DNA from 2 places in the Arthrobacter sp. FW306-1B-F12A genome. Region 2 is predicted to be linked to the other one. Evidence: predicted binding sites of a transcription regulator. Region 2 holds the regulator's gene; the other holds the start of a gene.
The links. The regulator LexA, encoded in region 2, represses DNA repair genes until DNA is damaged. The targets are predictions, from matches to a motif close to TCGAACANNTGTTCGA.
Positions count from the first base shown of each region.

Region 1 (3,405 bases), on a different contig from region 2:
GGCGTACTCAGTTCCGGCCTTGATGGCCGCCGCGCCGAGCTCTCCGGATTTCTGCTGAAGTCCAGCCAATAACTGGTTGATGCGGTCTACTTCGGCGCTTGCGGCAGCTTCGTTCCCTTGGGCTTGCTGTACTTCTGCCCAGCTGGGATAGCCCGACGGCGGGGCATCGTCGTCCGCCGAAGCCGGGCCTGCTTGGAGAAGCGACGCGACAAGCAAGGGCACAATGATTGCCGAAAGCCGTAGCGACAACGGATTCATTGGATCTGACCTGCCTCCCGACTCGGAACACTAGTCCAGAACCTTAGCCGACAGGCACCCAGAAGCCACCCAACCCCGCCGCCGGGGACAATACTCACAGGCAGCTCTCAGTTTCTCCGAGACACCGTTTAGCCGATGTCCTCTGCTTCAGGACCGCGTGCTTCAGGACCGCCGTACTCTCCGGCGCCATAGGAGCCAGGCTCCTGCGCCAAGGTTTCGTCCAAGACCTCGCCGACAATCCGGAATGCCGTGGATGGCTGGTAACCCTTGCGGGCAAGCATCGACGCGAGCCGCCGGGTTTGCTTGTCCCGCTCGGCCCTGTCGGAAAGGTCCGTCCCGGCCCTCAAGCGGCGTGCGACCAGATCCCTGGCCGCGTTCCGCTCGTCGTCGTCACTCACTTGCGCGAGCGCCTGCTCCGCGGTTTCCGTGTCGATGCCTTTGTCCGCCAATTCGCGCCTCAAGGCACCCCGGGCGAGTTTCCTCGACTGGGAACGGCTGCGGACCCACATTTCGGCGAAATCGGCGTCATCAATGAGCCGGACTTCCTCGAAGCGGTCCAGAACGGCTTCGGCCACCTCCTCCGGCACGTTCCGTTCGGCCAGTTTGCGGGCAAGCTGAAGCCTGCTCTTGGGCGAGTTGGTCAGTTGCCGCAAAACAATGGACCGGGCTACCGATTCCGGATTGGCCTCAGGGTCCGCCGCCACGGACGAATCCGCAGACGGGCCCCACGACCGGGAAGAACTTGAGGAACGGGAGCGGCCCTGGCGCTTAGCCGTCAACGGCCTTCAGCTTCGGAGATTTTTCGGCTTCGGCAGGCTTGACTACTCCGACGCCAAGCTTCTCCTTGATGAGCCGCTCGAGGTCCGCAGCCAACTCCGGGTTGTCCCGCAGGAAACGGCGCGAATTCTCCATACCCTGGCCCAGCTGGTCACCGTCGTAAGTGAACCATGAACCGGACTTCTTGATGATGCCGTGCTCGACGCCCATGTCGATGATGCCGCCCTCGCGGGAAATACCCTGGCCGTAGATGATGTCGAACTCCGCGATCTTGAAGGGCGGAGCCATCTTGTTCTTGACGATCTTGGCCTTGGTCCTGTTACCTACCGAATCCGCGCCTTCCTTCAGCGTCTGGATACGGCGGACGTCGATGCGGATGGACGCGTAGAACTTCAGGGCCTTGCCACCGGTGGTGGTCTCCGGGGAACCGAAGAAAACGCCGATCTTCTCGCGGAGCTGGTTGATGAAGATGGCAGTCGTCTTGGTCTGGCTCAGCCGGCCGGTGATCTTACGCAGGGCCTGGCTCATAAGGCGGGCCTGGAGGCCGACGTGGGAGTCGCCCATTTCGCCTTCGATTTCAGCGCGGGGAACCAATGCGGCGACGGAGTCGATCACGACGATATCCAAGGAGCCGGAGCCGATCAGCATGTCCATGATCTCCAAGGCCTGCTCACCGGTATCCGGCTGCGAAACCAGCAGCGCGTCGGTATCGACGCCCAGTTTCGCCGCGTACTCGGGATCGAGGGCGTGCTCGGCGTCGATGAAGGCTGCGATGCCGCCCTGGCGCTGGGCGTTGGCCACAGCGTGAAGCGCGACGGTGGTCTTACCCGAGGATTCCGGGCCGTAGATTTCCACGATACGGCCGCGCGGCAGGCCGCCAATTCCCAGGGCGACGTCCAAGGCGATGGAACCAGTGGGAATGACTTCGATGGGCGCACGGATATCGTCACCCAAGCGCATGATGGAGCCCTTGCCGAATTGCTTGTCGATTTGGGCAAGCGCTGCCTCGAGCGCCTTCTCACGATCCTGGTTTGCCGCCATGGTTCACACCTCTGATGCTTTCTCGCTGTGGACTGGCCTGAACGGCCGCTTTCCTGTCTCATCCGACGCTAGTACGAGCCGCTGACAATTTTGTGTACGACTTCGTCTATGTGGACAACTACGGGCTTCGAATGACACGGAAACCGCTCCGTCAGGACCAATTTTCCTCTGATAGGAGCATAGCCTCATCCGAACAGATATTCGAACAAATTTGTGGGCGTGTCCGTCCAGGAACCGGAACTCAGAACGTCCGGGAACCCTTGTCGGCGGGCTTGATATCCCTGCCGAGCCGTCGCTCCGGCGGAACGTCCTGGACGTCGCACAGGGCAAGCCAGACGTCGCGGGGGCTGTAGCCCGCTGCCAAGGCGTCGTCTGCCGTCCGTCCGCCGACGCCGGCCAATACAAGGGAGCTGCTGAGGACCCGGGAGTAGCCAGCCCCGAATTCATCGTCCATCAGCCGCCAGAAGTCACTGATCCGCACCAATAGAGTCTCTCATGGGAGCGGACTCTAGAATGGTTGTCATGAGCAACACTCCCGACGACGCGCCAGAGATGGTGGAGGTTGGCGACAACGTCGACGCCGCCCTCCAGCAGGTGGAACACCAGCTGAGCATGTTCTGGCGACGCGCACGATCGCTGTCCCACCAGTTGTCCCGCCAGGTCCATCCCGACATGGAACCAGCCGCCTACGGACTGCTGACGATCATCCGGAAAGAGGGGCCAATCCGCCTCACGGAGCTCGCCTCGTGCATCGGTGTCGGGAAGCCATCGGTGAGCCGCCAGATCGCGTTCCTGGAAAGCATCGGCATGGTCTACAAAGAGGCCGACCCTCAGGATGGCCGCGCACAATCCATCCGGCTCACCCCCAAGGGCGAAGAAAAGATGCACCAGGTCCAGGACGCACGCCGGCAGGTGTTCCGGGAACGCCTGGGTGAATGGCCGCTGGAAGAAATCCAGACGCTTGCTGACTACATTGAACGGCTCAACGCCGCGTATGGCGAAGGTATCGGCAAGGACTGACCTCGCCAGGCCACAAAAGCCCAAGAAGGAGGGCCTCCAGCTGGAGGCCCTCCTTCTTTACTTCAGGTCCGCCTAGCGGGCTCCGGAGAGCATGCCCTGGGTGAAGTCGTCGTTCAGTTCGGCGCTGAGCTCGCGATCGAGATCGCGGCCATAGCGCTGGGCGAATTCCTGCGGGACGGTGTCCGGAACAGCGACGCCTTCGGCGACGGCAACCCGGTCACTGACCTCGCGGAGCATGCCGGACAACGGAACGTCCAGGGCCGAGCAGATCGAGGACAGCAGCTCTGAGGATGCTTCCTTCTGGCCGCG
Region 1 is NZ_JBYSXD010000050.1:31,056-34,460, reverse strand. It holds partial or broken gene AC3WJU_RS18905 (lytic transglycosylase domain-containing protein) at 1-258, opposite strand, end outside; gene AC3WJU_RS18900 (regulatory protein RecX) at 387-962, opposite strand; gene recA (recombinase RecA) at 1,027-2,076, opposite strand; gene AC3WJU_RS18890 (DUF3046 domain-containing protein) at 2,318-2,557, opposite strand; gene AC3WJU_RS18885 (MarR family winged helix-turn-helix transcriptional regulator) at 2,599-3,096, shown strand; gene AC3WJU_RS18880 (helix-turn-helix domain-containing protein) at 3,169-3,405, opposite strand, start outside.
Region 1: the regulator LexA is predicted to act here: its motif matches at 2,266-2,281, upstream of recA (recombinase RecA).

Region 2 (3,405 bases):
AGCACACGAGCTCCAGGACCGTGTGACCGGTGCCGTGTCCGGGCAGCTGTCCGTGGCGATGATCCATGCCGCGGCCTCCAGCGCCCGCAAACACACGGCCATCACCGTGGACGCGCTGAACGCCGCCGCGGATCGTTTGGAACTCGCGATCATGGGAGCGCCGTCCGGCCTCTTGCCCAACGGGCTCAATGACGAACAACTTGATGGCGTGGACCAGCTCCGGGAAGCGTGCCGTGCGGCGCTTTCCGATTCGAAGGGGGATTCGTCCAACGCGGTCGACGGCGGACGTCAGCTCGCGCGCTCACGGCTCATGCTGATCCTCGAGTTGTGCGAACGGCTGCTCTCCGCCCGGGAAAACAGGGAAGTCGTGTGGCTCTCCCGGAACAGCAGCTTCGATCCCCAGCAGGGCTACACGGCCCCCGACGAGGACTCGCCGGCGCTCATCAACATCGCGCCGCTCAGCGTCGCCGGACGCCTCCGCGAAGGGCTCTTCGCGGGCCATACCGTGGTGTTGACCTCTGCCACTTTGGCTATCGGGTCTGCATTCGAGGCCACAGCCGGAGGGCTGGGCTTGACTGGCCAGGGCGCCCCCAGCTGGACGGGCGTGGATGTCGGCTCGCCCTTCGACTACCCGAAGCAGGGCATGCTGTACGTCGCCAAGCACCTGCCCAAGCCGGGTCGCGGCACCTCGCCCGAAGCGTTGGACGAACTTGAAGAGCTCATCAAGGCCTCGCACGGCGGAGCTTTGTGCCTGTTCTCTTCCCGTCGTGCGGCTGAGGACGCCGCGGAAGCGATGCGGTCGCGCCTGGATGTGGACATCCTGTGCCAGGGAGAATCGACCATGGCCGCGCTGGTCAGGCAGTTTGCCGAGGAGGAGGACACCTGCCTGTTCGGCACCATGTCCCTCTGGCAGGGCGTCGACGTTCCCGGCGGTTCATGCCGGCTGGTCGTGATTGACCGGATCCCGTTCCCTCGCCCGGACGATCCCCTGATGACGGCACGGTCCCGCGCGGTCGCCCAGGCCGGGGGCAACGGTTTCATGGCAGTGTCTGCAACGCACGCGGCCATTCGGCTGGCACAAGGGGCCGGCCGCCTCATCCGTTCAACGGGGGACAAGGGGGTCGTGGCAGTACTGGATTCACGGCTTTCGACGGAGCGCTACGGCAACTTCCTCAGGGCAGCGTTGCCGCCCTTCTGGCCCACCACGGACCGTTCAGTGGTGCGCGGTGCCCTCGAACGTCTTTACGCCGAGTCGGCCACGGACTAAGGCAGGGGCCCCTGGGTGAGGGTGCCTTAGAGCGAGCGCGTCCTAGAGTGAGCGCAGGACCGAGACGACTTTGCCCATGATGGTGGCATGGTCGCCCAGGATGGGTTCGTACTGCGTGTTCTGCGGGAGCAGCCACGTGTGGCCGTCGCGCTGCCGGAAGGTCTTGACGGTGGCTTCGTCGTCCAGGAGTGCGGCCACGATGTCGCCGTTGAGTGCGTCGTTTTGACGCCGCACTACCACCCAGTCTCCATCGCAGATAGCGGCGTCGATCATGGAATCACCGGCGACCTTGAGCATGAAGAGCTCGCCATGGCCTACCAATTGCCGGGGCAGAGGCAGGACGTCCTCAACGGTCTGGTCGGCCAGGATGGGCCCACCGGCAGCAATGCGCCCGACGAGGGGAACCATGGCCGTGTCACTGGCACTCGCGAGTTCCGTGACGGCCAGGCCGCCGGCGCTGCGGAGTTTCGCCGGCGCTTCAACGCCGGGGATGGCGGAGCCGCCGTCCAGGGTCAACGGCATGAGGACTTCCATGGCGCGTGGACGCTTGGGATCGCGGCGAAGATAACCGAGCTTCTCGAGCTGCGACAACTGGTGGGTGACGCTGGACAAGCTGGCCAGGCCGACCGTGTCTCCGATTTCGCGCATCGACGGCGGATACCCGTGATCGTTCACTGAACGTTGGATGGTCTCCAGGATTTTCTTCTGGCGGACGGTCAGGCTCTTGGGGGCCTTCTGCGGCTGCTGGCTCCGCGCTGAGGCCGACCCGCTGCCAGTGGCTTTCGCTGCCATGTTCGCCAACACCCTTCCGTTCCGTCCGCGCGGCCCTGAGGGGCTTGCCGGGACTGTCGGCCTGAAATGTCAGACCCTCCTGTTGCACTGATTCAGTGCTCGTTCCTTCACTCAAACGTAGGGCAGGCGCAGGCGTTTATCAAACATTTGTTCTAGCGAGTCTCGACATCGTTCGTTGATAAGTGCTAAAAATGTCATAGCAAGGTTCGAATATGTGTTCTATAAAAGTGGTGCGGGGTCCGGGTGTTCGCCCGAATCGTTCGAAGACAACAACGAACAACCGTCCTGCAAGCACTGAATGAAGGCAAGAATTGGCAGCCGCAACCAGAGATTCCGGAACGCGGCATTGTTCAGAAGGGCTCAGCTCATGTCCGCAAACACCATCACCCACACACCCGGCCACGGTGCGCCGGCGGGCCGGCTCCGCCTGACCCGCAGGGGCCGCATGGTCTTCTTCGGCGTCCCGGCCATGCTCCTGGTTGCAGCGCTCCTTAGCTTGGCGGGATTCCTGAATTCGCCGGCCAAGGCTGCTGATTCCGCCGCTGAACTGCAGCCCACCTCCAGCACGAGCGTCACGGTACAAGTGGGCCAGTCCTTGTGGGGGATTGCGGGAAGCGCCGCACCGTCCCGGGATCCACGCGACGTCGTTGCGGAGATCATCCAGCTGAACAACCTCCAGGACGGCCACATCGTGCCCGGCCAGCAGCTGTTCATTCCTTCGACTTAGCGGCAACTTGGACCGGGTTGCCCGGCCCCTGGACGGTCTCCGTGCCGTCACAGTTTCAGGGCATCCGCCGCGGCACCTTAAACTGTCATGGTGAGTGACCAGCTTGAGCGACTTGACCGACTTCCCCTCCGGACCAACCTTCGCGGCCTGAGCCCCTATGGCGCGCCGCAGCTTGATGTTCCGATTTTGCTCAACGTCAACGAAAACACGCATGGCGTCCCAGCGGACGTTCAGGCGGCCATCACCGAAGCGGTCGCGGCAGCCGCCACCGGACTGAACCGCTATCCGGACCGCGAGTTCACCGAATTGCGCGAGGCCCTTGCGGAATACCTTGGCCACGACCTTTCGGCCGAGAACATCTGGGCAGCCAACGGCTCCAATGAAGTACTCCAGCAGATCCTCCAGGTCTTCGGCGGCCCGGGCAGGTCCGCGCTCGGTTTCCCGCCGACGTACTCCATGTACCCTTTGCTCGCGAGCGGAACCGACACTGCATACATCGCTGGTATTCGCGCCGAAGACTATGGCCTCGATGCGGCCTCGGCGGCCGCGCAGGTCCGTGAACTCAAGCCGAATGTCGTGTTCCTTTGCTCCCCGAACAACCCCACCGGCACGGGACTTG
Region 2 is NZ_JBYSXD010000030.1:7,257-10,661, forward strand. It holds gene AC3WJU_RS14640 (ATP-dependent DNA helicase) at 1-1,267, shown strand, start outside; gene lexA (transcriptional repressor LexA) at 1,310-2,059, opposite strand; gene AC3WJU_RS14650 (LysM peptidoglycan-binding domain-containing protein) at 2,427-2,786, shown strand; gene AC3WJU_RS14655 (histidinol-phosphate transaminase) at 2,877-3,405, shown strand, end outside.